2 regions of the Streptomyces sp. NPDC044719 genome follow, and region 1 is predicted to be linked to the other one. Evidence: riboswitches for the same ligand, from Rfam matches in the RefSeq annotation. Region 1 holds a riboswitch; the other holds the start of a gene.

Region 1 (14,148 bases):
CCCGGCACACCCCGGCACCGGACACCGCCGACGCCCCGGCATTCTCCGAGGCGCCGCTGCCGGACGCCGTCACGGCCGCCCCCTCCGGCCTCCCCTGGGGCATCACCGTCCTGGCCGCGGGGCTCGCCGTGGAGACCTACGCGAGCCGTACCGCCCCCAAGGCGCCCGACCTCACCCTCTCCGGCGCCTCCCCCGGCGTCATGGCGGGCTGGATCCTGGCCACCGTCGGCCTGGCCCTGGTCGGTCCGGGTCTGACCCACCTGTGCGGCCGGCTGCTCCAGTCGGCCCGCCCGGGCGCCCTGCGGCTGCTGGCCGGCCGCATCCTCATGACGGAGGCCACGCGTATCGGCCGCCCCCTGGGCGTGGTCTGCGCGGTGCTGTCGGCCACATACGCGATGGCGCTGCTGCACGCCCCGGACGGACTGTCGCTCGGCCCCCTCACCATCCTCGGCGTGCTGCTCGTGACCGGCTGCACCGTGGCGACGCTCCTGACGGCCGCCGTCGAGGCCCGGCAGGCGCGCGCCGACACCACCTCCGCGCTGCTTCGGCTGGGCGCCCCCGCGACCATGCTGCGCAGTGCCGCGGCCCTGCGCGCGGGCGCGCTGCTCGCCCTGTTCGCCCCGCTCACCCTGACGGTCGCGGAGCTGGCGGCGCTGCCGCTGGCGCGTTGAAAATCTCGTACGAAAAAAATCTCCGGACGGCGATGAGTTCCGCGCCGGGCCCCGGTCTATCCCCGCGTAACGACACGGACCCCGTTGGGAGAGACTTCGCATGTACCAGCAGATGATCTTCGTGAACCTGTGTGTCAACGACGTCGCCGCCTCGAAGAAGTTCTTCTCGGAGCTCGGCTACACGATCAACGAGCAGTTCAGCGACGACACCACAGCCTCGGTGGTGATCAGCGAGACCATCGTCGTGATGGTGCACACCGACGAGAAGTACTCCCAGTTCACGAAGAAGAAGATCGCCGACTCGAAGACGACCAGCGAGGTGCTGATCGCGCTGAGCGCCGAGAGCCGCGAGAAGGTCGACGAACTGGTCGGGAAGGCGGTCGCGGCCGGCGGCTCCGTCTCCGGCGAGACCCAGGACCACGGCTTCATGTACGGCCGGGCCTTCGACGACCCGGACGGCCACACCTTCGAGGTCGTGTGGATGGACCCGGCGGCCGTCCAGGGCTGACACGCGCTGTGCCAGCATGGGCGGGTGCAGACGATGCCCGCCCATGCGGCCCACCATGACGACCGTGAGATCGAGACGCTCGAGGAGTTCGACGCGACCGTCTCGGCGCGCGGCACACTCGCCGGTCACCGTATCCAGGCCGTCGACCTGACGGACCGTACGCGCGAACTGCTCACCACGGACACCGCGGGCGCGATCTTCCTCGGCTGCGCGATGCGCGAGGAGGCGGCCGCGAAGATACGCGGCGACGGCGCCCTGGTCTTCCCGCCCGTCCCTGATCTGCCCTTCGATCCCTACCGCGGCCTGGTCTACTCGCCGGACGAGCTCTTCGCCTCCCTGCCGGACGGCTACGAGGCCACGCCCGACGCCCGCGCCTACGCCTGGTTCCAGCGCACGAAGGCCGACGGCGACATCTACGCGTCCATGCTGCGCGCGGTCCACGACGACTCCGTCTCGGACGCGCTCGACGAACTCCTGGCCGGCGCCCGGGTCGTGGGCGTGATGGGCGGCCACGCGATGGCCCGTGGCACCGAGGAGTACGCGGGGGCGGCGCGGCTAGGCCGGGAACTGGCCCGCGCCGGTTTCACGGTCGCCACCGGCGGCGGCCCCGGCGCCATGGAGGCGGCCAACCTCGGCGCGTACGCCGCCCCGTTCGACGAAGAGATGCTCACCGAGTCGCTCGAACTGCTCGCCAAGGCGCCGCGCTTCACCCCGTCGATCACCCAGTGGGCATCGGCCGCCTTCGAGATACGCACCCGCTGGCCGCGCGGCGGCCGCTCCGTCGGCATCCCGACCTGGTTCTACGGCCACGAGCCGCCGAACGCCTTCGCCTCGCACATCGCCAAGTACTTCGCCAACGCCACCCGCGAGGACGGCCTGCTGGCCCGGTCCACCGCGGGTGTGGTGTTCCTGCCGGGCGCCGCCGGCACCGTGCAGGAGATCTTCGACAACGCGACGCCGAACTACTATGAGTCGCGCGGCGAGCCGACGCCCATGGTGCTCGTGAACCGCGCGCACTGGACGGACAAGCTGCCGACGTGGCCGCTGCTCCAGTCGCTGGCCAGGGGGCGTTCGATGGAGGCGCGGATCGCGCTGGTCGAGCGGATCGAGGAGGCGCCGGAGGCGTTGAAACGTCTCGGCGGTTAATAAGCAGGCAAAGCAAGTGCTTGCAAGCTGCATATGCGTTGACACTACTTATGCGGCGCTTATAAACCTGTGAGTCTCCTGGTAGTGCTGATGTTCCGTCACCACTGCCGCAGCCCCCCGCATTACGCATCCTGTAAAGGACAAACGTGGCAGTTCTGTCCGTATCCCGCCGCGCACGTGCCGTGCGCATCATCGGTGTCGTCTCCGCCTCGGCCGCGCTCGCGCTCGGTGCCTCCGGCACCGCGCTCGCCTGCAACATCAACGAGTTCTCCGCCGAGGCCAAGTGTGACGGCGACAAGGGCGTCATCACCGTCACCGACGTGGACCCCGCCGGCATCGCGGCGACGGTCACCGTGTACCTGCAGAACAACGGCGCCGACGCCAAGAAGGTCGGCGAGCAGGTGGTCAAGGGCTCGCGCGAAGGCACCACCATCATCTTCGCCGAGAACTGGAAGCCCAACGCGGAGTACCGCATCCACGTGAAGGCCACTCCGTACGTCGACGAGGACATCAAGCCGAACCTCGTCACCCCGGCCACGGCCTGCAAGAAGAAGGAGGAGGAGGAGCCGCCGCCGGCGACTCCCCCGGCCACGCCGACCCCGTCGGCCTCCCCCTCGAAGCCCGCCGAGGAGACCGGCACCCCGGCTCCGACGCCGTCGCAGAGCGAGAGCACCACGCCCGCGGGCAACGCGCCCGGCCCGGCCGGTGACTCCAACCTCGCCGAGACCGGCGCCAACTCCAACACCGGCATCATCGCCGGCATCGCGGCGGCCCTGGTCGTCGTCGGTGGTGGCGCGGTGTTCTTCGGCATGCGCCGTCGTGGGGCGAACAGCGACAGCTGACGCCTGCGCACCGCCGTGACGTGGCCCGTCCCGTGACCCACGGGGCGGGCCACGTCCGTCTCACCCGAACGTCGCCCGCTCCAGCCAGAACTCCAGCAACTCCCGCTCCCCCAGCACCTCGAGCTCCAAAGCGTCCAGCGGCAGCCGCCGGTAGAACGCGAGCAGGACGGAGGTCAGTGGCCCGCGCAGGGCGACCGTGGCCTTCTCGTGGCCCCGGCGCCAGGTGACACCGTCCTCGGTGAGCTCGATCAGCCACTCGGCGTTCACCTCAAGGCCCGTGTCGGTGGCGTGCAGGTGGATACTGCGGCCCGGGCCGCGCAGCTCCCTCGCCGCCTCGTCGTCCGGGTCCGTCCGCTGCACGTACTCCACGATCTGCAGCCACTCGTCGATCGCGTCGGCGGCGACGTCGGGCGCGACCTCGTAGGGCAGTCCGGCGGCGAGCGTGGCGTCCGCGCGGTGCACGGTGATCTCGTGCGTCATCCGCCGGGCCCAGAACCCGGCGGTGAGCGTCCCCGCCCAGCCCCACACCTTCGCGTCCGGCCCGGCCTCCCGCAGCGCGGCGACGAGCTGCTCGCCCGACTCCCCCAGCCACACGTCCAGCGCTGCGGCGTCGCCCCGGCCCTCGGGCCCTTCGACGCCGGGCACCTGCTCCTCCGGTACCTCCTCCCGGGCCCGGGTCCGCACCATGAGCTCCACCCAGCGCAGGGCACCGCCCGTGTGCCGGACCAGCTCCTCCAGAGACCAGTCCGGGCAGGTCGGCACAGTGGCGGACAACTCGGCACCGGAGGTCACCACCGACCTCAACAGACCGACCTGGTGGGCGATTTCGTCGCAGTAGCGGTCATGCGCGAGGAGTGTCATGACCCGCACTCTAAGGCGGCCGCGATCAGTCGAGCACGACGATTTCGGCCGCGTCGAACTCCACTCCGGCCTCGTCCCCGACCTCCGGCGCCGCCCGCAGCGCGCACGCCGCCTCCAGGCGCGGGGCGTCCTGAGGCTGGAGGTGGACGGCGACATGGGTGCCCTTGAAGGTACGGGCGGCCACGGTGCAGCGCAGACCCGCGTCGGCGGGCACCAGGCGTACACCGGCGGGCCGCACCAGGAGAGTCCGTGTGCCCTGCGGGGCGCCCTCCGGCACCGGCACCTTGCCCCACGGGGTGTCCGCGGCCTCCGCACCCACCGTCGCCTCGACGACGTTCTCGAAGCCGAGGAAGCGGGCCACGAACGCGTCGGCCGGCCGCTGCCACACCTCGAGCGGCGTACCGGACTGGGCGATCCGCCCGTCCCGCATCACCACGACCCGGTCGGCCAGTGCGAAGGCCTCCCCCTGGTCGTGCGTCACGGCGAGCACCGTCGTGCCCAGCCGGCCGAACAGCTCGCGCAGTTCCACGACCAGCCGTTCCCTCAGCGACCGGTCGAGCTGGCCCAGCGGCTCGTCCAGCATCAGCAGCCGAGGGCTCGGCGCCAGGGCCCGGGCCAGCGCCACCCGCTGCTGCTCCCCGCCGGACAGCGCGGCTACGGCCCGGCGAGCCGCGCCCGGCAGCCCTACGAGGTCCAGCAACTCCCGTACCTGCTCGGCCTGTTGCCGCTTGGACGCCCCGTGCATGCGCAGCCCGAAGGCGACGTTGCCGCCCACGTCCCGCTGCGGGAACAGCTGGTGGTCCTGGAACATCAGCCCGACCCCGCGCCGGTGCGCGGGCACGCCCATCTGGTCGCGCCCGTCGAGCGACACCCGCCCGGAGTCGAGCGGCTGCAGCCCGGCCACGGCCCGCAGCAGGGTCGACTTACCGCTGCCGCTGGGCCCGAGCACGCACACGATCTCGTGCTCGGCGACCTCCAGATCGACGGCGTCCAGCACGGCCCGCCCGCCGAAACGGACCGTCGCGCCCTCCAGCGCCAGCAGCATCAGAACTCCCCTGTCCGGTCGGCGGTCCTGAGCCTCTCAAGCACCAGCAGGGCCACGGCGCACACCACCATCAGAATCGTCGAAAGGGCCATCGCCTGGCCGTAGTTCAGGTCCCCGGGCCGCCCCAGCAGCCGCGCCACGGCCACCGGCAGCGTCGGGTTGTCGGGCCGCGCGATGAACACCGTCGCCCCGAACTCCCCGAGCGACACCGCGAAGGCGAAGCCGGCCGCGATCAGCAGCGCCCGCCGCACCATCGGCAGGTCCACCTCCCGCCACACCCGCCAGGGCGAGGCCCCCAGCACCGAGGCCGCCTCCCGCAGCCGTACGTCCACCGCCCGCAGCACGGGCAGCATGGTCCGCACGACGAACGGCACCCCGACCAGCGCCTGCGCGAGCGGCACCAGGATCCACGAGGACCTCAGATCCAGCGGCGGCTCGTCGAGGGCGATCAGGAACCCGAAGCCCACGGTCACCGCGGACACCCCGAGCGGCAGCATCAGCAGCGCGTCGAAGCCGCGCACGAACCGCCCGGCGTCCCTGCGGGTGAGCGCGACGGCGGCGAGGCCGCCGATCACCACGGCGATGACGGTGGCGGCGACGGCGTACTCCAGCGAGTTGCCGATGGCCTCGATCGGCGGCACCAGGAACACCCCGCCGTCGGCCCTGGTCAGAGCCCGGTAGTAGCCGAACCCGGGCGCGTCCAGGGACCGCTGCACGAGCACGGCGAGCGGCAGCAGAAGCAGTACGACGACGGTCACGAGCACCCCGCCGAGCAGCGCCCACTGCCCGGCGCCGCGCGGCCGGCGCGCGGTCACCGACGCGTCCACCAGCCGCAGCGCGGTCTCCCGCCGCCGTACGGTCCAGGCGTGCAGGGCGAGGATCGCGCCCACGGCGACGAACTGGATCAGCGTCAGCACGGCCGCCGTGGACAGGTCGAAGATCTCCGACGTCTGCCGGTAGATCTCCACCTCCAGGGTCGAGAAGGTGGGCCCGCCGAGGATCTGGACGACACCGAAGGAGGTGAAGGTGAACAGGAAGACCATGAGCGCGGCGGCGGCCACCGCGGGCCCGAGCGCCGGCAGCGTGACCTGCCGCCAGGCCTTCCAGGGTGACGCCCCGAGCATCCGCGCGGCCTCCTCCTGCCGCGGATCCAGCTGCGCCCAGAGCCCGCCCACGGTCCGTACGACGACCGCGTAGTTGAAGAAGACGTGCGCGAGCAGGATCGCCCACACGGTGGTGTCGAGCCGTACGCCCCACAGCTCGTCGAGCAGCCCGCCCCGCCCGACCAGCGCCAGGAACGCCGTACCGACGACGACCGTGGGCAGCACGAACGGGACGGTCACGGCGGCCCGCAGCACCTGCTTGCCCCGGAAGTCGAAGCGCGCGAAGACGTAGGCGCCGGGGAGCGCGATCAGCAGCGTGAGCGCGGTGGAGACGAGCGCCTGCCAGGTGGTGAACCACAGGACGTGCCGGACGTCGGACTGCGCCAGGACCTCCCCGAGCCGCCCGAACCGCCAGGCCCCGTCGGCCTTCAGACCGCGCGCGACGATCGCGGCGACGGGGTAGGCGAAGAACGCGGCGAAGAACGCGACGGGCAGGGCGATGAGCCCGAACCGCGCCGCCGCGCCCCTCGTCCGGCCGGTCACTTCAGTACGAGCGAGGTCCACGACTTGACCCACTGGTCACGGTTGTCGGCGATCTTCGCGGGGTCCATGGTCTCGGGGTCCTTCGCCTGCGGCCCGAACTTCACGAACTCCGGCGGGACCTGGGCGCCCTCGCGCACCGGGTAGACGAACATGTTGAGCGGCATGTCCTCCTGGAACCGCTCGCTGACCAGGAAGTCCAGGAACGCCTTGCCGCCCTCGCTGTTCTTGGCGTTGCTCAGCAGCCCGGCGTACTCGACCTGCCGGAAGCAGGTGCCCTGCGCGACCCCGGTCGGTGCCGTGCCCGGCTTGGGGTCGGCGTAGACGACCTCGACGGGCGGCGAGGACGCGTACGACACGACGAGCGGCCGGTCGCCCTTGGCCTTCTTGCCGCCGGCGGATCCGGAGAACTCCTCGTTGTAGGCCTGCTCCCAGCCGTCGACGACCTTCACACCGTTGGCCTTGAGCTTCTTCCAGTAGCCTTCCCAGCCCTCGTCGCCGTACTTCGCGGCGGTGCCGAGCAGGAAGCCGAGGCCGGGCGAGGAAGCGGAGGCGTTCTCGGTCACGAGCAGGTTCTTGTACTGAGGCTTGACGAGATCGTCGAAGGTCCGGGGCGGGTCGATCTTGCGGTCGGCGAAGTACTTCTTGTCGTAGTTGACGCAGATGTCGCCGGTGTCGACGGGCGTGACCCGGTGCTGGTCCTCGTCGGCCCGGTACTCGGCCTTGATCCGGTCGGAGCCCTTCGCCTCGTAGGGCTGGAACAGCCCGTTGTCGAGCGCCCGCGAGAGCAGCGTGTTGTCGACGCCGAAGAAGACGTCGCCCTGCGGATTGTCCTTGGTCAGGATCGCCTTGTTCACGGCCTGCCCGGCGTCGCCGTCCTCCAGGACGTTGACCTTGTAGCCGGACTGCTTCTCGAAGGCGGCGATGACGCCCTTGGACGCGGCCCACGAGTCATGACTGACGAGGGTCACGGTCTTGGAGTCTCCGGACCCCTGACCGCCGCCGGACGACCCGCACGCCGCGAGCGTCCCGGCCATCCCGAGCCCGACGACCACGGCCGTCAGCCGCTTTCTCTTGATGCTCACTTGATTCCTCCTGGATGACCAGGAGAAGACGCGGCCCCGCCCGGGACTTCCGTGGTCCCGGGCAGGGCGCAACAGCTCGAGTGATGACCGATCTCCCTACCCAGAATGACCTGGGCCAGGTTCGGAGGGTCTGCGGCCGTGTGCCGCACTCTCAGCGCTGTGGCGCTCCCCTGTCGGAATATGAAGGTGTATGTACGACGGTCAGACTACCGTTCGGTGGCCGCGAGCTGACCACACGCCCCGTCGATCTCCTGTCCACGGGTGTCCCGGATCGTCACCGGCACACCATGGGCGGCGATGGCCTCCACGAACGCCTTCTCGTCCTCGGGCCGCGAGGCGGTCCACTTCGACCCCGGCGTCGGGTTCAGCGGGATGAGATTGACATGCACGGGCTTGCCCTTGAGTAGCCGCCCGAGCCGGTCGCCCCGCCAGGCCTGGTCGTTGATGTCCCGGATCAGCGCGTACTCGATGGACAACCGCCGCCCGGACCTGGCGCTGTACTCGAACCCGGCGTCCAGCACCTCCCGGACCTTCCACCGCGTGTTCACGGGGACGAGGGTGTCGCGCAGCTCGTCGTCGGGCGCGTGCAGCGAGATGGCCAGCCGGCACTTGAAGCCCTCGTCGGTGAACCGGTTGATCGCCGGGACGAGCCCGACCGTCGAGACGGTGATGCCGCGCTGCGAGAGCCCCACCCCGTCCGGCTCGGGGTCGGTGAGCCGCCGGATGGCACCGACGACCCGCTTGTAGTTCGCAAGCGGCTCGCCCATGCCCATGAACACGATGTTGCTGAGCCGCGCGGGACCGCCGGGGACCTCCCCGTCCCTGAGGGCCCGCATGCCGTCCACGATCTGGTGCACGATCTCCGCGGTGGACAGATTCCGGTCCAGACCCGCCTGCCCGGTCGCGCAGAACGGGCAGTTCATCCCGCACCCCGCCTGCGAGCTGATGCACATGGTCACCCGGTCCGGATAACGCATCAGCACGGACTCGACGAGCGTCCCGTCGAACAGCCGCCACAGCGTCTTGCGCGTGGTGCCCTGGTCGGTCGACAGATGCCGCACGACGCTCATCAGCTCGGGCAGCAACGCCTCCCGCAGCTTCCCCCGGGCACCGGCCGGAATGTCGGTCCACTGCTCCGGCTCGTGCGCGTACCGCGCGAAGTAGTGCTGCGAGAGCTGCTTGGCACGAAACGGCTTCTCCCCGACAGCCGCGACGGCCTCCTTGCGCTCGGCAGGAGTGAGATCGGCGAGATGCCGCGGCGGCTTCTTGGCTCCGCGGGGGGCTACGAAAGTGAGTTCTCCGGGTGCAGGCATAACCCTCCCAGTGTCGCAGATCAACTTGGGGAGCCCAGGCCGGAGCTGGGTGGGGACGGTCACCCGTGATCGCCGTCTGTCATCGTCGATCGGCCTCGCACGGCCCAGGGACGGCCCAGCCGCAGAATCTTGCCGCGTTCATGACATGTCACCGGGCAGTCTGCTGCCATGATCTACCTGCCCTCGTTGACTGATGTTCGGGCGTCCCCAACTACCGGCGTTGGGTAGGCTTTTGTCGACCTTTACCGACCTCAGGGGGCTCCATGATCGAGATAGCCGCAGCCTTAATCGGCGGAGTCTGCCTACTCGGCGGCGCTGTGATCACTGCTCGATGGACACGCTCACGATCCAGCGGCAACCAGGACCCTGCCCCTCTGCCTCCTGGTAGCAACACGCAGCCGGACAACGGCACCAACACATCCCACCCGCCTCGTAGCGCACGGTCGGACGGCATCACCGTCAACGGGCAATTCATTGAAACAAACAATGGCACCGTGTCGCAGAACAACTACCGAGATGGCAAGCAGTGAAGCTTTCCTCCGCCGGGTGGCTCGGGATCGCTTATTACGCGTTCGGTGCCGTTTTGGCCATCCTCTTTACATTGGCTGGCATCGAAGCGATCAATGACTACTTTCCCTATGTGCTGCCAACTCTCGAATGGCTTATCGGGCGCCTAGTACGCCTATCCTCTGATGAGTACGTCGGGTCTTTTGTGCGAGACCGACTACTTGTCTTTGCCGTATTCGGTCTGATCTTCGCCTTGTGGGTCACGCACAAGTGGCCCACCTTGGTCAAGACCATCGGTCAGGCGCTAAACCCGTTTGCGCGAGTCGGAGTGGCCACTGTCTCGGCTGTTGCTGCAGTCTTGATCGCGCTCATACTGGCTGGTCCGCTTGGCCAGTCCAAGAGCGAAGGTGAGTGCGCCTCATCCTTTCACCTGAGTCTGGACCGTGCGCCGTCGCTGGTGAGCAATACGACGTGCGAGGGAGGGAAGCATGGCCGGAACGGCGATTGATCAGTATATTCAGACCAACAATGGCAGCGTTTTTCAGACGATCATCAACAATGAGTCGATCGACGAGGCGACCAAGCAAAACGTACGGAAACTGGCGGTCTCCTCCCCTCAGATGCTTGCCAAGATCGATGAAATGCTGAAGGAATCGGGTGACGTGAAGGCGGCCGCCGCGCTGGTGCGGGATGCGAGTGACGTCCTGACCGGGAAGGGAGACTTGGCGACCCAGTTTACAGACGCGGGCGATGACCCTATGTTTCCCGGAAAAGGTGAACGAGAGCTCCGTAAAGCAATTGCCAGTCCATTTATCCTTCTCGTGGTGATCGTCGCCCTGATCCTTTGGTTGTGACCCATCCAGACCAGTACGGGTCCGATAGCCACTCAGCCTCACCCACCACTCACCCCAGCTCCCATCCCGTCTGCCGTCGACCCACACATCGTGGAGCGGGCGTGGTTCGTGGCGTCCAGGTGGAGCGCGCCACTGTACGAACGACCTGGACGCCAGGGGCCGCGTCTGCTCGGCTCTGCCTGGGTCGACGGCAGACGGGATGGGAGCTCCCCGCGCACGCCACCAATCGGCCGGCACTCGCGAACGGCGCCCCCGCCATCTCGGAGCCTGAGCGCCCCCGCCGGAGGCATGCTTTGACCCGTTGCCGCGCTCTACGGTTCTCGACTCACAGTTCCGGCCTGATTCACATGTGGGCGCGCGTCGGCGCAGCCCGGGCGGAGCGGGCCGGAGGCAGGAGCGGCGCCCGGAGCGGAGCCGGGAAGCGCGCCCGGCGGAGCGGAGCGCAGCCGGGGCTTGATGAGGTAGAGAAACTCATAACAGCTCAGGCGCGGCCGGTCGAGGTAAGAGCATCCCTTGTGGCGTGAGTGCCTGGCCTGGCGCCGAGTTGATGTCAGGTGGAAGCCTTGCCAGTGATGGTGAGGAGCCGACTGGTGAAGCCTTCGCGGCATAGCCGCTCGAACGCCTGATGCACGTCCTCCGGCACCGGCTGGCTGATCATGAACCCCTGCTCCGGGTAGATCAGCAAGCGCTGAACCGCGCCCACAAGCATGTCGATGACCAGTCGCGCATCCCGGATGGAATCGACGTACTCGTCGAACGTCATCGGGGTAGAGGCGCTAACCACCTCGATCTCCGGCCAGAGCTTGCGCGCCGTCGCGTACGAGCGCCTCTCCTCATACGGCTTGCTGATCAGGAGCACGGAGGACACCTTCACTCCGGCCTCCTCGAGGAGAGCTTTGGACAGGCGGATGTTCTCACCGGTGTTGCGAGCGTGCTGCTCTACGAGCACCGCGGAGCTGGGAACGCCGAGTTCAAGAGCCCGCTCGCGGTAGTGGACCGCCTCACCCCTCGGCATGCGCTCTCGCGTCGTGGGGCTGGTAGCTCCCGTGAACACAAGCAGTGGGGCCATGCCGCGCTTGTACAGCTCCACCGCCGTATCGGCCACACCCAGGTCGTGGCTGCCTAGGCCGATCGCGACAGAGCACGGCCGTGGGGTGTGGCCCATCTGGTGGTAGTCCCACAGGCGTCGTGCGTCGGCCCGTGCCTGTGTCGAGATCATTACTGTCCCTTCTCGCCCTTCGCTGAGTCCGGAACCTTGAAGTCGTATTCCCAGGCGAAGCGCGAAGCCGCGTGAACACCGATGGCGAACTCGACCACTGTGCCAGATGCCGTATAGGTCGTTCGATGCAGCTCGACGACCGGTTCACCCGGCGGTAGTTGCAGGAGCTTCACCTCGTCGGACGTGGCGGCCCGGGCAAAGAGCCTTTCTTTCATGTGGTCGATCTCGTACCCGGCGTCGTAGAGCACCCGGAAGCCTCCGCCCTTGCCGGCCGGTCCCGGAGTGGGGTCCACCAGCCGGGTGCCCTCGACATGCTCGGGCCGGTAGTAGCTGGTCAGGGTGTGTGTCGGCTGGTCGCCTTCCTTCACCAGTCGGGCTCGCGCGTATACCTCTGCCCCTTCAGGCAGGCCGTGCGCTACTGCGACTGCTGGCGGGGCTTCAATGCGGCTAACCGTCTGGGACTGCTCATTCCGGCGGTAGCCGCGCCCGGAGGCCACGCGGTCCGCGATGAACGCGACCTCGTCGCCGTCTCGCCACTTGGCCTTGTCGTACCGGGCGATGCCGAGCCGCTTGAGCGGAACCTGTTGACGCACGACGGTGCCGTGCCCCCGAGACGAGGTCACCAGACCCTCGGCCTCAAGAGCCCTGTAGGCCGCATGGACGGTGGACTTTGAGCCCTCGCCCTCTGCAACCAGCTCCCTGATCTGCGGAAGCTGTTGGCCTGGCTCGTACTCACCCCTCTTGATCTGCTCAGCCAGCTTGTCCGCCAGCTCTCGCCACTTGGGCGCCATCGCGTGACTCCTCTCTTCGAGAACAAGTCAAACACAGTCCCAGGACTGTTGACAGCTCGCAAACCGTTGACAGTCCTAGGACTGCGTGCCAACCTTTCCTCAGTCGCTCGCAGTCCTAGGACAGCGAGCAAAGGAGTGCCCTATTGGGCTGCTCCAACGCATCGACTCAGGGAGTGCTTCATGCCGTCGTTCAAGATCGACACTTCGACCGCCGTCGTGTTCGTGGCGACCGCGCCGGAACCGAAGCTCGTGAACAAGAAGACCGGTGAGCGGGCCATGGACCGGGACAACCCCAACGTGGGTCTGTCCACGGTGGGCCTGCTCGTCTCGGACGAGGGGGAGGGCAACCTCTACCAGGTGACGATCCCGGAGACGGGTCTCCCGGAGAGCCTGACGCCGGGCATGCCGGTGAAGGTGATCGGTCTCAAGGCGCGGGACTGGGAGAACGAGTTCAACGGCCAGAAGCGCCACGGGATCTCGTTCCGCGCGGTCGCGATCACTTCGGCGGTCTGACCATGGCGGACCTGACCATCTGGCTGGAAGCCACGGGAGCCCTCGCGGGGGCCGGTGGTCTCGGATACGCGAAGGTACGCGCCCCGCGCGTGTATTGGTCGCTGGTCGGGATGCCGGTCACCTGGGGCCGCTTCCTCCTCTCGTACCGCTCGACCATGGATGTGTGCGGGCTGACGGTGCAGCCTTCGGGTCTGCGGGCGTTCATGACGCGCAATGTCGCCCGTCGTGAGGTGCAGCCGGTTCCGCCGAAGATCCGCCGAGTTCGGGGCACCTCGACCGGTCTGCGGGTCACCCTGCGCCTCCCGGCCGGTCTGGAGCCCGCCGACCTGATCGCCACCTCGGAACGGCTGCGCCATGCCTGGGGCGTGCACTCGGTGACCGTGGCGGAGACCAAGCCGGGGTACGTGGAGCTGCGCATGACCGGCTATGACGTTCTGCGTCGGGTGCGAATGCCGCGCAAGGCACGCCCTCGGGACATGGTCGTCCCCGTTGCGCTGCGGGAGGACGGGACCGCCTTCGAGCGGGACTACCGCAAGGCTCCGATGGCGCTCACTCTGGGCGCGAACCACTCGGGCAAGTCCATGTATCAGCGCAACCTGATCAAGGGGCTCGCCCAGCTGCCGGTGGCGCTGGTCGGAATCGACTGCAAGCGCGGGGTCGAACAGACCGCCTATGGGCCCCGTCTGTCGGCGCTGGCCACCACCCCGGACGACTCTGCGTCTCTACTGGCTGTCCTGGTGGCGGCGATGGAGGACCGCTTCGACCTGCTGAAGGGGCACGGCGTCTCCGACCTGTGGGAGCTGCCCGCCACGATCCGGCCGGTGCCGGTCGTCGTCTTGGTGGACGAGGTCGCGGAGCTGTTCCTGATCTCTTCCAAGAAGGACGAGGAACGCCGCGAGCGGATCGTGACGGCGCTGATTCGGCTGGCACAGATGGCTCGCGCGGTTGGCATCTACCTGGAGATCTGCGGGCAGCGCTTCGGCTCCGACCTGGGCAAGGGCGCCACCATGCTCCGTGCCCAGCTCACTGGCCGAGTGGTGCACCGGGTCAACGACAAGCAGACCGCCGAAATGGGCCTGAACGACGTGGCCCCCGACGCGGTCCCGATCGCCAGCCTCATCCCGATGGAACGCCCCGGGACGGCGGTCGC
Region 2 (14,148 bases), on a different contig from region 1:
GACTCGGCCTCGCACGCCGCGCGGAACGCCTCGTCCTGCTTGGGGTTCCCGGCCGGTGTGGCCCAGCCGCGCGGGTTGGCGACGAAGACCTGGACGGTCTCCGCCTTCAGATCATGGGCGTACGACAGACCGACGGAGTGCAGCCCACCGGCCACGGGGACATGGCCGCCCACCGGATTGCGGGAGGGGCCGGACAGCTGATTGTTCACCCGTTCAGGGTGTCATGCGGCCGGCCCTGCCCCGTCCACGGGCTCCCTGCCCGCGCTCGTCACCTGATCTTGATGGTGATCGTCGAACCCTTGGGCGCGGTCTGGCCGCCCTCGACGGACTGCCCCTTGACCTCGTCGCCGAACAGCCCGAGCAGACCGCGGTCCTCGTCGACCTGGAACCCGGCGCCCTCCAGCGCCCGCGTGGCGTCGTCGACGCTGTCGCCGACCACGTCCGGGACCTCGATCATCTCGGGGCCCTTGGACAGCGTCAGCGTCACCGTGTCGCCCTCGGCCGCCCGGCCGCCGGGGTTCGGGGTCTGCTTGACGACCTGGCCCTTGTCGAACTCGGAGGAGTTGACCCGCTCGGTGGCGACCTTCACCTTGAGCCCGGCGTCCTGCAGCTGCGCCCGGGCGTCGGCTTCGTCCGCGCCGGTGACATCCGGGATGTCGATGGGGCTGCCCTTGCTGACGACCAGCGCGACGGCCGTGCCCGCGCGGACCTTCGTGCCGTCGGCGGGCCGCGCGGAGATCACCGAGCCCTTCGGCACGTCCTCGCTGAACTCCCGGGTGACCATGCCCGGCTCAAGACCGTCCTCCTTCAGCTGGGCCCGCGCCTTGGCCAGCTTCTGGCCCTCCAGGGCGGGCACCCGCACGGTCTCGGGGCCGTCGGACACGGTGATGCTCACCGAGTCGCTGCCACGGATGCGCGTCCCGGCCTTCGGGTCGGTGCTGATGATCTGGCCCCGCTCCACGGTGTCGCTGTAGGCGTGCTCGACCTTGCCGAGATCCAGCCCGGCGTCCTCCAGCCGGCTCTCGGCCTCGGTCTGGGTCTTCGCCAGCAGCGGGGGGACCTCGGTGAACTGGCCCGAGTTGATGTACCAGATGCCGCCGCCGAGGCCCAGCACCAGCAGCACGGCGACGACGATCGCCAGCGGACCGCGCCGGGAGCCCGGGCGGCGCCGGGACGGCGGGGGCGGCGGGGACTCGAAACGGCTGGTGCGGTTGAGCGCCGCCTCGGACGTCTCGTCGTCCTCGTTGACCGGCAGCGGGCGCAGTGTGGTCAGCGCGCGCGGGATCACGCTCGTACGGTCGTCGGCTCCGTCGTGCTCCGCGGAGAGCGCCTGCGGCGGCATCATGTCCAGCTGCTCCGCGCTCAGCCCGGCGCGCCCGTCGCGGACCTGCGCGAGCAGCGCCACCGCGTCGTGCGGGCGGATGTCCGGGGTGCGGGCGGTCGCCGAGGCGACCATCTCGTCCAGCTCGTAGGCCAGACCGGGCACGGCGGCCGACGGCGGCGGGACGTCCTCGTGCAGGTGCTTGTACAGGATCACGGCCGGGGAGTCCGCGTCGTGCGGCTTGTCGCCGGTCAGCATCTCGTACAGCATCACCCCGCACGCGTACACGTCGACGCGGGGATCCGCGGTGCCGTTCTCTATCTGCTCGGGCGCGAGATACGCGACCGTGCCGAGCACGGTCCCCGTGGTGTTCGTCACCGTGTCCACGGCACGGACGAGTCCGAAGTCGGCGACCTTCACCCGGCCGTCGTCCCCTATCAGGACGTTCTCGGGCTTCATGTCCCGGTGCACGAATCCGGCGCGGTGGGCGGCGCCCAGCGCGGCCAGCACCGGCTCCAGGATGTCCAGGGCGGCGCGCGGCTGCAGGGCCCCGCGCTCGCGCAGCACGTCCCGCAGGGTGCAGCCCGCGACGTACTCCATGGCGAGGTAGACGTAGGAGCCGTCGGTGCCCTGGTCGAAGACCTGCACCACGTTCGGATGGGCCAGTCGGGCGACGGACTTCGCCTCGCGGATGAACCGCTCGACGAACGAGCCGTCGACCGCGAGCGAGGGGTGCATCACCTTGAGCGCGAGAACGCGGTCCAGCCGGGTGTCCACAGCCCGGTAGACCGTCGCCATCCCGCCGACGGCGATCCGCGCGTCGATGCGATACCGGCCGTCGAGCACCTGCCCGACCAAGGGGTCCTGAAGGGTCGTGTCCACGGAGGCGAGTGTACGAGCCACGACCGACACCCCGCCGCCCCGGCTGTTTTCGGGGCGCGACTGCAGCCGACCTGTGACGTGTGCCCGCCCGCGCTGCGGGCATACGCACCGCCCAGCTGCGGGCATGCGTGCCGCTGGGGGCGGCACGGGTGGGCGGTGGGGGTCCCCCCGCTCGAGCGAAGCCGAGAGTGGGGGAGGCACCCCGCTACGCCGGGCTGCGCACCCACCCGCCCCAGCACACACGCCCGGCTCACTGAAAAGCAGGCCGCTCCGGATCAAGCACAGCCATCCCCTCACCCGGCGAAGACGCCTCCGCGAAGTGCCGCCGAGGAATACGCCCGGCCCGATACGCCAACCGCCCCGCTTCCACCCCGTTCCTCATGGCGGAAGCCATCAGCACCGGCTCCTGCGCCCGCGTCACCGCCGAGGCGAGCATCACACCCGCACACCCCAGCTCCATCGCCAGCGCCGCGTCCGACGCAGTCCCGGCCCCCGCGTCCAGAATCACCGGCACGCCCGCCCGCTCGACGATCAACTGGAAGTTGTGCGGGTTGCGGATACCGAGCCCGGACCCGATCGGCGACCCCAGCGGCATGATCGCCGCACAGCCCACGTCCTCCAGCTTCCGCGCCAGCACCGGGTCGTCATTGGTGTACGGCAGCACCGTGAACCCGTCGTCGACCAGCGTCTCGGCCGCCTCCAGCGTCTCGATCGGATCGGGCAGCAGTGTGCGCTCGTCGGCGATGACCTCCAGCTTCACCAGGTCGGTGCCCAGGGCTTCGCGCGCCAGTCGGGCCGTGAGGACGGCCTCTCCGGCGGTGAAGCAGCCCGCCGTGTTGGGCAGCACCCGGATGCCGAGCCGGTCCAGGACGGAGAGCACGGAGCCGTGCACCGAGGGGTTCACCCGGCGCATCGCGACCGTCGTCAGCTCCGTCCCGGACGCGACCAGCGAACGCTCCAGCACATCGAGGCTGGGCGCCCCGCCCGTACCCATGATCAGGCGGGACGTGAAGGACGTACCACCGAGGACAAACGGATCGTCGGCCATGGTCAGCCTCCTTGGACGGCGGTGAGGACTTCCACGCGGTCCCCCTCGGAGAGGGACGTGGCCGGCCACTGCGCGCGCGGGACGACGGTTTCGTTGAGGGCGGCGGCCACTCCGGAGGGTGCGGCGGTGAGCGACCTCACGACGGTGTCGAGAGCCGTGCCGGGCCGGACGTCGCGGGACTCCCCGTTGACGGAGATGTTCATACGGGCTGCTCCGTGAGTGCGGTGGCGGTACTGAAGCGCTTCGGGGTGAAGGGGCGGGCCTCCTCGGGGAGTTCGCCCGCCGTCAGGGCGTGTGCCAGGGCGTCGCCGGTCACCGGGGTGAGCAGGACACCGTTGCGGTAGTGCCCGGTGGCCAGCAGCAGCCCCTCGAGCCCGGTCGGGCCGAGCAGCGGCGCGTTGTCGGGGGAGCCGGGCCGCAGTCCGGCCCGGGTCTCCGTGAACGGCAGCTCGGTGATGCCCGGGACCAGCTCGTGCGCGTCCCGCAGCAGCTCGTACACCCCGCCCGCGGTCACGGTGGTGTCCCAGCCGAGCTCCTCGCTGGTCGCCCCGATGACCAGCTCGCCGCTCTCGCGCGGCACCAGGTAGACATGACTGCCGCGCACGACCGCGCGCACGGTCCGGCTCAGGAAGGGCCCGTGCCGCCCCGGCATAGTCAGCCGTACGACCTGCCCCTTCACCGGTCGCACGGGAGGCAGCACGTCCTCGGGGACGCCCGCGAGCCGTCCGCTGAGGCTGCCTCCGGCCAGCACCACCTGTCCGGCGTCCAGGGCGGTCCCGTCGGCCGTGACGACGCCCGCTGCCCGGTCCCGTACGACGGTGAGGCGCTCCGCCCACGCCCGGTGGAAGTCCACACCCGCCCGCTCGCACGCCGTCACCAGCGCCCCGGACAGCCGCCGCGGGTCGATCTGGTGGTCGCCGTCGACCCGCAGCCCGCCGCGCACGCCCGGCGCGAGCATCGGCTCCAGGCGACGGCACTCCCGCCCCGACAGCCACTGCGACTCGAGACCGGACTGCTGCTGCAGGGCGTGCAGTTCGCGCAGATGGGCCCGGTCGTCGGCGTCCAGGGCGACGGCGAGCGTGCCGCAGCGGCGGTAGCCGAGGTCGTGGCCCGTGAGGTCGGTGAGCTCGGCGGCGAAGTCCGGGTAGCGCCGGGCGGAGGCGAGATTCAGACCGAGCAGGGTCTGTTCGCCGTAGTGCAGTTCTGTGACGGCGGCCAGCATGCCGGCCGCCACCTGTGCGGCCCCGCCGCCCGGCTCGGGGTCCACCACGGCCGTGGCGAGCCCGCGTTGTGCGGCCCGCCACGCGGTGACCAGGCCGATGATGCCGCCCCCGATGACGAGGACGTCTGACGTTCGCGTACGCGACATGGGCGTCCAGCCCCTCCCTTCGCCGGCATGACCCGGATCAGGTTCTTACGGTCGGAGGCCGCCAGCCTCCCTCTCAGCCCGGTGCGTCCGGGCTCCCGCGAGTGCTCTACGTTGGCCACCCTAGCCCGATGCCGTATGTCGCAGTAAGGGAGCCTCCGTCCATGGCCCGATCCCTCGACGGTCTCCTCCTCGCCCCGGTCGCCGACCAGGCGCCGTGCCAGGTGGGGACCCGCACCCGGTTCACGTACCACGAGAAGGACGGCGAGATCTGGGCCGAGTACTCGGGCGGCGACGTCGTGCGCGGCCACCTCGTGGGTACCCGGGAGGGTGACCGGCTGGACTTCCGGTACGTACAGCTCAAGCAGGACGGAACCACCTCCTCGGGGCACTGTGTGTCGACGGTCGTGGAGCTGTCCGACGGGCGGGTGCGGCTGGAGGAGACCTGGGAGTGGGAGTCGCAGCGGGGCAGCGGTACGAGCGTTGTGGAGCAGGTCACTGCGCATGAGCGCTGACTGACAAAACGTCAGGTGTCTATGGTGATCAGGTGAGCGAGCAGACGCAGGAAGCAGGTCCGTCCGCCCCGAGGCGCGTGGTCGTGGCGGGTGCGGGCATGGCCGGTGTGCAGACCGCGGTAGCCCTGCGGGAGCAGGGCTTCACCGGCACCGTGATCCTCCTCGGCGCCGAGCCCCACCAGCCGTACGACCGGCCCCCGTTGTCCAAGGCCGTCCTGCTCGGCAAGGCCGAGGGCTCCGCCTTCGACCTCGACTTCGAGGCCCTCGGCATCGAACTGCGACTCGGCTGCGAGGTGCTGGGCCTGCGCCCCGGTGATCACGAGCTGGACACCGAGGACGGGCCGGTGCCGTACGACGCCCTCGTCGTCGCGACCGGCGCCGAACCGGTCCGGCTGCCCGGCTCGGAGGGCGTGCCTGGCGTGCATCTGCTGCGCACCCTGGACGACGCCGAGAGGCTGCGGCCCGTGCTGGCCCGCAAGCACGACATCGTGGTCGTAGGCGCGGGCTGGATCGGCGCGGAGTTCGCCACCGCCGCGCGCGAGGCGGGCTGCGCGGTGACCGTCGTGGAGGCCGCCGAACGGCCGCTCGCCGGGGCGCTGCCCGCCGAGGTCGCGGCCCCGATGGCCGGCTGGTACGCCGACGCGGGTGCGGTGCTGCGCACGCACGCGCGCGTGGAGCGCGTCGAGCCCGGGGCGGTGCTCCTCGACGACGGCACGCGGCTGCCGGCGGGCGCGGTCGTGGTCGGCATCGGCGCCCGCCCCGCCACGGCGTGGCTGGCCGGCTCCGGAGTGGAGCTCGGTGCCCAGCGCGAGATCGTGTGCGACCAGCACCTGCGGACGTCGGTGCGGGACGTGTACGCGGTCGGCGACTGCGCCTCCTTCCCCTCGGGGCGGTACGGCGAGCGCCTGCTGGTGCACCACTGGGACAACGCCCTCCAGGGGCCGCGCACGGTGGCCCTGAACATCGTCGGCCGGGCCTCGGGGGAGACCCCGGCGGTGTACGACCCGGTGCCGTACTTCTGGTCCGAGCAGTTCGGGCGGTTCGTGCAGTACGCCGGGCACCACGCCGGCGCCGACACGACCCTGTGGCGGGGCGACCCGGCGGGGCCGGCCTGGACGGTCTGCTGGCTCCGCGGGGACCGGCTGGTCGCCCTGCTGGCGGTGGGCCGGCCCCGGGACCTGGCGCAGGGGCGTCGCCTGATCGAGTCGGGCGCCGCCATGAATCCGGTGCTGCTGGAGGACCCGGCCAGGCCGCTGAAGGCGGCGACGGCGTAGCCGTCGGGGAAGCGGTCGGGGGAGCCCGTCGTCCGCCCAGGTGGGCCGGGCTGACTTCCGACTGTCAGTGGCGGATGGCAGGCTGGTTTCCGTGACCGAGATTGACGCAAAGATCGATGCTCTCGTCCCCGCCTGGCTCACCCTCCCCGACATCGCCGAACAGTTCGGTGTCGAGGTGACGCGTGTGCGGCAGCTGGTCAAGGACGGCCAGCTCATCGCCGTACGCCGAGGTGAGAACCGCGCGCTGCACGTCCCCGCCGCCTTCATCGACGGGGACAAGGTCGTCAAGGGCCTGTCCGGGACCCTGACGCTCCTGAGGGACGACGGCTTCACGGACGAGGAGATGCTGGAGTGGCTCTTCACCCCCGACCCGAGCCTGCCCGGCACCCCGGCGCAGGCACTGAGTGAGAATCGCGGCACGGAGGTGAAGCGCCGCGCCCAGGCGCTCGCGGTCTGACCCGACCTCGACGAGACACCGTCCGGTGCCGTGCGAGCGGTGCCGGACCTGAATGACTGCCCGGAGCACGGGCCGCGGTCCAGGGGGGCCACGGCCCCGGGGTGGCTCGCGCCCGCTCCGGGCGTGGGCCGCCGGGCCGGGCCCTGAGGGACCCCTGCCGGGGCCTTGGGCTGCCCGGACCGGGGCGGTCTCCGCTCCCCGGTCCGGGCTCGGCTGCCGCCCGGACCGGGTGAGAGACTCGGGACCTGCCCGGAGCCTGCCGAGGTCAGAGTGACCTCGCCACCCCGCCGGCACCGGCACGGGGCGCTTCGGCGCCCTGGTCGCACCCCGTACGCTCCGCCACCGGCACGGGTGTCCGCACCCGCCCGCCACCGACACCCAGGGGGACACGCATGCCCGACACCGCCACCACCGCACGGGCCCAGCTCGCCGACGCCCGGGTCTACCTCTGCACCGACGCCCGCAAGCGGCAGGGCGATCTCGTGGAGTTCCTCGATGCCGTGCTGGCCGGCGGGGTCGACATCGTGCAGTTGCGGGACAAGGGCATGGAGGCGGGCGAGGAACTGGAGCAGCTGGCACTCTTCGCCGACGCCTGTGCCCGGCACGGGAAGCTGCTCGCGGTGAACGACCGCGCTGACGTCGCCCACGCCGCCGGCTCCGATGTGCTGCACCTCGGCCAGGGCGACCTCCCGGTCCCCGCGGCCCGCGCGATCCTCGGCGACGACGTCCTGATCGGCCGCTCCACGCACGCCGAGTCCGAGGCCGCGGCGGCCGCCGCCCAGGACGGCGTGGACTACTTCTGCACCGGCCCGTGCTGGCCCACCCCCACCAAGCCCGGCCGCCACGCCCCGGGCCTGGACCTCGTCCGGTACACCGCCGCCCTCGGCACCGAGCGCCCCTGGTTCGCCATCGGCGGCATCGACCTCGGCAACCTCGATCAGATCCTGGAGGCGGGCGCCCGGCGCGTCGTCGTCGTACGGGCGATCACCGAGGCCGACGACCCGGGCGCGGCGGCCACCGAGTTCGCGAAGAGGCTGCGGGAGAAGTAGTACGCCGGTTGGCCGGAAGTCCAGGGGCCGGATGTCCAAGGGGTGGACAGCAAGTGCGCAAATCGGGCAAAAATCGATGCCCGGTTGGGTGACCGTCCGCCCCTGGCTAACCTGCCGGTATGGCCCTCGGCACCGCATCCATCAGGTCGGACCACGCACGCACCGTCCGAGACATGCTCGCGACAGGCAAGACGACGTACTCGTTCGAGTTCTACGCGCCCAAGACCCCGAAGGGCGAGCGGAACCTGTGGAACGCCCTGCGCCGGGTCGAGGCGGTGGCGCCCGACTTCGTCTCCGTGACCTACGGCGCGGGCGGTTCCACCCGCGCGGGCACGGTCAAGGCGACCGAGGCGATCGCCTCCGACACCACCCTCACCCCGATCGCGCACCTCACGGCCGTCGACCACTCGGTCGCCGACCTGCGCAACATCATCGGCCAGTACGCCGACGCCGGGATCCGCAACATGCTCGCCCTGCGCGGCGACCCGCCCGGCGACCCGATGGGCGACTGGGTGCCGCACCCCCGCGGCCTCGCCTACGCCGCCGAGCTCGTCGAGCTGATCAAGGCGTCCGGCGACTTCTGCGTGGGCGTCGCCGCCTTCCCCGCGATGCACCCGCGTTCCAGCGACTGGGACGCCGACGTCCGCCACTTCGTCGACAAGTGCCGCGCGGGCGCGGACTACGCGATCACACAGATGTTCTTCCAGCCGGAGGACTACCTGCGGCTGCGGGATCGAGTTTCGGCCGCCGGCTGCGACACCCCGATCATCCCCGAGATCATGCCGATCGCCAGCGTGAAGTCGCTGGCGCGCATCCCGTCCCTCACCAACGCCGTGTTCCCGGCCGCCCTGAAAGAGCGGATCCTCACAGCAAAAGACGATCCGGCCGCTGTACGCTCCATTGGGATCGAATTCGCCACGGAGTTCTGTGCGCGGCTGCTCGCCGAGGGAGTGCCCGGCTTGCACTTCATCACGCTCAACAACTCCACGGCGACCCTGGAAATCTACGAGAACCTGGGCCTGCACCACCCATCGCAGGCCTAGACCGTTCGCACCGGTATACGACACACTGCGTAGCGGCCACTGGAGAGGGGCGTACATGGGCTGGGCGGTCCTCTACATCGCGTTCGGCATCGTCGCGCTGTGGCTGCTGGGCGAGGTGCTGTTGCAGTACAAGGCGCGGCTGCGCTGGCGGCTGCTGGCCTTCGCCGGCTTCCTAGGCGTCGTCGTCGGTGTCCTGATCCCGTCGGTCGTCGTGATCGGACTGGGCGCGGCCGCCTTCGCGGTCGGGCAGACCTACGTCACCCTGTCGTTCCGCAGCGGCTTCGCGGCCGGCTGGGCGATGAACGCCCCGATGCTGGGCGGCGGCAAGCGCGGCCGCGGTGAGCGGGGCCGCCAGGATCCGACCCTCGAGGTCTCCGGCCTGGAGGCGGCGGGCGGCGGCTACGGCGACGAGCGCGGCGAATACCGCCACGACGCCGCCTCGTACGACCAGGGCGACGACTACGACCGTGACGACGTCTTCACCCCCGCGCGCCCCGTCCAGCCGACGGCCGCCGAGACGACCGCCGTGTACGAGCCGCAGCCCATCCCGGACGACACAGGCTCCTACGGCGTCTACGGCGACACCGGCTACCAGCAGGCCCCGCCGCCCCACGACCAGTACGCCGCCACGGCCCAGGGCACCGACCAGTCCTACGCCTACGACTACTCGGGCTACGGCCAGCAGCAGGGCTACGACGCCACGGGCCAGCAGCAGTACGCCGCCTACTCCGACCCGTACGTCGGCAATTCCACCTACGGCGGGACCTCGTACGACACCGGCTACGGCGACCAGCAGTACTACGGCCAGCAGCAGGGCTACGGCCAGGACCAGTACGCCGGCACCTACGGCGGCGAGTCCCCGCCCGGCGGTGTGTGGGTCCCGCAGCAGCGCACCGACGAGTACGGGCAGGAGCTGCCGCCGGAGCAGCCGTACCCCTACCAGGGCAACGGGCAGCAGCAGCCGCAGGGCAACGGATTCGACGAGCAGTACCGTTTCTGAAGCCTGAACCCCGCCGGGGGCGGTGGGCTCACTGGGAGCCCCGGAACCCCGGCCCCTCCACGATCAGTCCGGCCACCAGCGCGCCCGACATGCCCGCATGCGGCAGTCCGCCGCCGGGGTGCGCCCAGCCGCCGACGGTGAACAGGCCGGGCACGCGCGTGCTGTTGGACGGATGCAGCAGCCGCCCGCCGGCCGCCGCCAGTGCCTGCACCGGCACGGCCCCGCCCTCCGCGCCGGTCGCCTCGGCGATGTCGGCCGGGGTGCGCACCTCGTGCCACAGGAGACGGTCGCGCAGGTCGGGTACGGCACGTTCGGCCACGCTGATCATGGTGTCGGCGAGGTCGTCGTAGGACGCCTGGCGCCCCTCGGGCCGGGCGGGCACCACCGTCGTGAGGGTGACCGCCTCGTGCTCCCGGTCCGGGACTAGTGCCGGGTCGTCGGGCCGCAGCACCGTGACCGTGGGCTGCGCGTCCGCCCCCGCCGTGCCGAACAGCGCGTCCAGCTCGGCCTCCCGGTCCGCCGTGTGCACCACCGTGCGGTGTGCCGTGCCCTCGGGGCGGGCGCCGCGCAGGCCCAGCAGCACCGTGAGCCGGCTGGCCGACGCCGGCTGTGGCGGCACCTCGCCGTCGCCCCGCACCACGGTCCCCGTCGTCAGCCGGTCCAGTGTGCCGGGCGTGACGCCGGCAACCACGAAGTCCGCCTCCGCGACCGTCCCGTCGGCCAGTTCGACCCCCGAGGCATGCCCGTCCTTCTCCAGCACCCCGGTCACGTCGGCGCCGAAGCGGAACTCGACCTTTCTGGCCACGCACCGCTCGTACACCGCCCGCGCCAGCTCGCGCAGACCCCCGCGCACGTACCAGACGCCGAAGGCGTGCTCCATGTACGGCAGTACGGCCGCGCTCGCCGGGGTGGCCCGGGGGTCCAGGCCCTGGGCGAGGGCGTGGCTCTCCAGCAGGGCGGTGAGCCGGGGGTCGCGCAGCTCCCAGGCGCCGATCTCGGCGAGCGTCCCGGCCCGGCGGGTGCGGAGCAGCCGCTTGTGGGGCACCGCCGGGTAGGGCTCGCGCTCGGCCAGCACCTGCCAGTTCGGCCACAGCGGCTCCTCCAGGAGCGGGCGTCGGGTCCGGTCCCAGGCCTCCCGGGCTCGGACCAGGAAGTCACCCCACCGGTTCCCGGTGCCCGGGCCGAGGCCATCGTCCAGGGCGGTGACGACGCCCGCGCGCGAGGCGTTCGGCAGCGACACCTCGGTGCCGTCCGCGAACACGTGCCGGGACGAGGGGTCGACCTGGACCAGCTCGACGCAACGCTCCAGCGGCTCCTTGCCGGTCTTGACGAACAGATCGCGATAGACGGCCGGCAGCGGGAGCAGGCCGGGGCCGGTGTCGAAGGAGAACCCGTCACGCTCGAAGCGGCGCAGGGCTCCGCCGTACGTGTCCGTCCGCTCGTACACCACCACCCGGTGGCCCGCTACGGCCAGCCGGGCGGCAGCCGTCAGCGCGCCCATCCCGGCGCCGATCACCGCAATCCGTGCCATGCGAAGGACTCTACCGACCCCCACTGACAGAGCGTTCTGGTGCCGCGTGCGCAGGGCTGAGTACCAGTACCTAGCCGGGGAGTTGAGTACGCGCGCGGATGGGGGACGGCCGGCGGGAACGAGAGAGTGGAGCCACGGAAAGGGGCACGGCTCCGGCACCGGCGACACGGGGCGCCGGAACGGGGCCGGCCCGCGATCCGCTCCTTCCGCCGGCCATGTCGGCGGGAGCGAGACACGGGGGAGAACCGGGGGACGACCGAACGGGGGTCCTGCGGGGGACGCACGGGGGAGCAGGAAAGAGGGGGAGCAAGGAAGGCGCCGGTTCGAGGTGGCCCGCGGGGGACGCGGCCACGGCGGACCGGCGCTTTCACGTCCGCGCCTGCCGCGTTCTCAGCGGCAGCCGCTCACCCTCCCCTGGAGCAGCCGGGACAGTGCCGCGTGGACGTCGTCCAGGGAGCGCTCCGCCTGGAAGGACTTCCAGTCGAGCGCGGCCACCAGGACCATGCCGACCAGCGCGGACGCCGTCAGCGGGACGTCGATCTCGTCGCTGAACTCGCCGCCCTCGACGCCCTCGCGCAGTGCGTCCTCCACGACCGCGACGGCCTGCTGCCTGACCACCATCAGCGTGGACTGCCAGGTCCGGTTGGTGCGCCACAGCTCGGCCACGTAGAGCTGGGTGAAGGCCGGGTAGCGGTCGATGAAGACCAGCCCAGCGCGGATCATCGCGTCCAGCGCGTCGACCTTGGTGCCGCCCTCACGGGCGGTCCGCTCGGACGCTTCCCGGAGGGAGGCGGTGAGGAGCCCCACTCCGTGCCGCAGCAGCTCCTCGAAGAGGACGGACTTGCTCGCGAAGTTGTAGTAGACCGTGCCCTTCGCGACCCCGGCACGCTCGGCGATCTCGTCCACGGTCGTGGCGGAGAAGCCCTGCTCGGCGATGAGCGTGACGGCCGCCTCGTAGAGCTTCTGCCGGGTGGCCTCGCGGCGCGTGCTGCCGCCCGACGTTGCACTGCTGCTTTCCATGGCCCTGATTGTCACAGGAACCTTTCCGGGAGACGTGACGGAAGGGCTCACAGGCTCAGCTCCGGGTGCAGCCGGTCCAGGGTCCACACCTGGCGGCGGCGGGCCGCCACGGCGGTCAGCGCGAGGGCGCCCGCGGTGAACGCCGTCAGCACCACGCACGCGTGCCACACCGGTTCCAGACCGCCGCCCGTGATCAGCCTCCTGAGGGCCTCCACGACGTAGCTCATCGGCAGGAAGGGGTGGAGCGCGTTGAAGAAGCCGGGACTGGTCTGCACGGGGTACGTGCCGCCCGCCGACGTGAGCTGGAGCATCAGCAGGGCGAGGACGAGGATCCGGCCCGCCGCCCCGAAGCGCGCGTTCAGCCACTGCACGATCGCCGCGAAGCACGCCGTCACCAGGAACAGGAAGCCCACCGTCCCGGCCGCCCGCGCCATCTCCAGGCCGACCGCCCAGTGCAGCACCGACATCAGGGCCACCGTCTGGAGCACCCCGATCGCCACCACCGGCAGCCAGCCGGCCAGCGCGATCCGCCACGCCGAGGCGCCCGCGGCGAGCGCACGCCGGTTCATCGGCGCGATCAGCATGTACGCCACCATCGCGCCCACCCACAGCGACAGCGGGATGAAGTACGGGGCGAAGCCGGTGCCGTAGTTGGGCGCCTTGTGCAGGTCCTGGGAGGCGAGCCGCACGGGGTCGGCCATGACCTCGGTGCGCCGGTCGCGGTCCTGCTTGTCGTAGTCGGGGATCTGCTCGGCCCCGTCGTGCAGTCCGCCGGCCAGCTTCCCGGAGCCGCCGACGAGCTTGTAGATGCCGCCGTTGAGGTCGTCCGCGCCGGTCTTCAGATCGCCGACGCCCTGGTCAAGGTCGGTGGCACCGGTCTTGGCCGTGCCGATCCCCTTGTGCAGCTTCTTCGCGCCCGCGGCGACCTCGGCCGCCCCGTCGTTCAGCTTGTTGATCTTCTTGACGGCGTCGTCGAGGTCCTCGGAGAGGTGCGGCGCGCGGTCGGCGAGGGCCTGGGACTGCTTCTGGAGGGTGGCGAGGTTCTTGTCGAGCGTGGTCAGGTCGCCGTTCTGGTCCGCGATCAGCGTGTCGAGGTCGTCGGCGATCGTCGCCACGTCGGCGGCCGCGTCCTTGGCCTTCTTCAGGTCCGCGCAGGCGGCGTCGGGCAGCACGGGGTCGTCGCAGCGCCTGGCGTAGACGCCGTTCAGCGTGTCCGACGCCGTACGGGCGTTCTTGGCGGCGGCCGGGGCCCGTTCCGCCAGGGTGTCCAGGTGCTTGCGGATCACTCCGGAGGAGTCGGCGACGAGCTGGGCCGTGTCGCCGATGGTCTTCTCGTTGCCCTTCAGGAAGGGGGCCACCTTGCGGGCGTTCGTGTTGACCTTGTCGGCGAGCCTCTGCGTGCCTTCCGCGACCCGCTTCGTGCCGTCCGCCACGTCGCCCGCGCCCTTGTCCAGCTTCTTCAGGCCCTTGGACAGCTTCCCGCTGCCGTCCTTGGCGTCCTTCAGGCCGTCGGCGAGGTCCTTGGAGCCCTTCTCGGCCTTCCCGATGCCGCCCTTGAGCTTGTCGGCGCCCTTCGCGGCCTTCACGGTCTCGCCGTGGATGTCGGAGAACGACACGAAGATCTTGTCCAGGAAGGACCGTG

The links. Region 1 has a riboswitch for thiamine pyrophosphate ahead of AC07DF_RS06245 (thiamine ABC transporter substrate-binding protein). Riboswitches for the same ligand answer to the same signal wherever they lie in the genome.
Region 2: linked by a shared signal. The riboswitch ahead of thiO (glycine oxidase ThiO) and the one ahead of AC07DF_RS06245 (thiamine ABC transporter substrate-binding protein) in region 1 are both predicted to bind thiamine pyrophosphate.

Annotation. Positions count from the first base shown of each region.
Region 1 covers NZ_JBWKHE010000001.1:1,324,984-1,339,131, reverse strand. Annotated here, with positions in the region: gene AC07DF_RS06280 (hypothetical protein) at 1-671, shown strand, start outside; gene AC07DF_RS06275 (VOC family protein) at 772-1,179, shown strand; gene AC07DF_RS06270 (LOG family protein) at 1,204-2,325, shown strand; gene AC07DF_RS06265 (LAETG motif-containing sortase-dependent surface protein) at 2,472-3,167, shown strand; gene AC07DF_RS06260 (maleylpyruvate isomerase family mycothiol-dependent enzyme) at 3,228-4,028, opposite strand; gene AC07DF_RS06255 (ABC transporter ATP-binding protein) at 4,054-5,073, opposite strand; gene AC07DF_RS06250 (ABC transporter permease) at 5,073-6,740, opposite strand; gene AC07DF_RS06245 (thiamine ABC transporter substrate-binding protein) at 6,716-7,753, opposite strand; TPP riboswitch at 7,877-7,983, opposite strand; gene rlmN (dual-specificity RNA methyltransferase RlmN) at 8,008-9,114, opposite strand; gene AC07DF_RS06235 (hypothetical protein) at 9,641-10,129, shown strand; gene AC07DF_RS06230 (hypothetical protein) at 10,110-10,475, shown strand; gene AC07DF_RS06225 (YdcF family protein) at 11,026-11,694, opposite strand; gene AC07DF_RS06220 (GntR family transcriptional regulator) at 11,694-12,485, opposite strand; gene AC07DF_RS06215 (SCO3933 family regulatory protein) at 12,666-12,998, shown strand; gene AC07DF_RS06210 (FtsK/SpoIIIE domain-containing protein) at 13,001-14,148, shown strand, end outside.
Region 2 covers NZ_JBWKHE010000005.1:419,534-433,681, reverse strand. Annotated here, with positions in the region: gene AC07DF_RS22135 (deoxyribonuclease IV) at 1-209, opposite strand, end outside; gene pknB (Stk1 family PASTA domain-containing Ser/Thr kinase) at 269-2,203, opposite strand; gene AC07DF_RS22125 (thiazole synthase) at 2,454-3,251, opposite strand; gene thiS (sulfur carrier protein ThiS) at 3,254-3,454, opposite strand; gene thiO (glycine oxidase ThiO) at 3,451-4,620, opposite strand; TPP riboswitch at 4,618-4,729, opposite strand; gene AC07DF_RS22110 (avidin-fold protein) at 4,782-5,132, shown strand; gene AC07DF_RS22105 (NAD(P)/FAD-dependent oxidoreductase) at 5,165-6,406, shown strand; gene AC07DF_RS22100 (Rv2175c family DNA-binding protein) at 6,498-6,863, shown strand; gene thiE (thiamine phosphate synthase) at 7,256-7,912, shown strand; gene metF (methylenetetrahydrofolate reductase [NAD(P)H]) at 8,032-8,955, shown strand; gene AC07DF_RS22085 (SCO2102 family sporulation regulator) at 9,011-9,955, shown strand; gene AC07DF_RS22080 (phytoene desaturase family protein) at 9,984-11,486, opposite strand; gene AC07DF_RS22075 (TetR/AcrR family transcriptional regulator) at 11,877-12,506, opposite strand; gene AC07DF_RS22070 (YhgE/Pip family protein) at 12,554-14,148, opposite strand, start outside.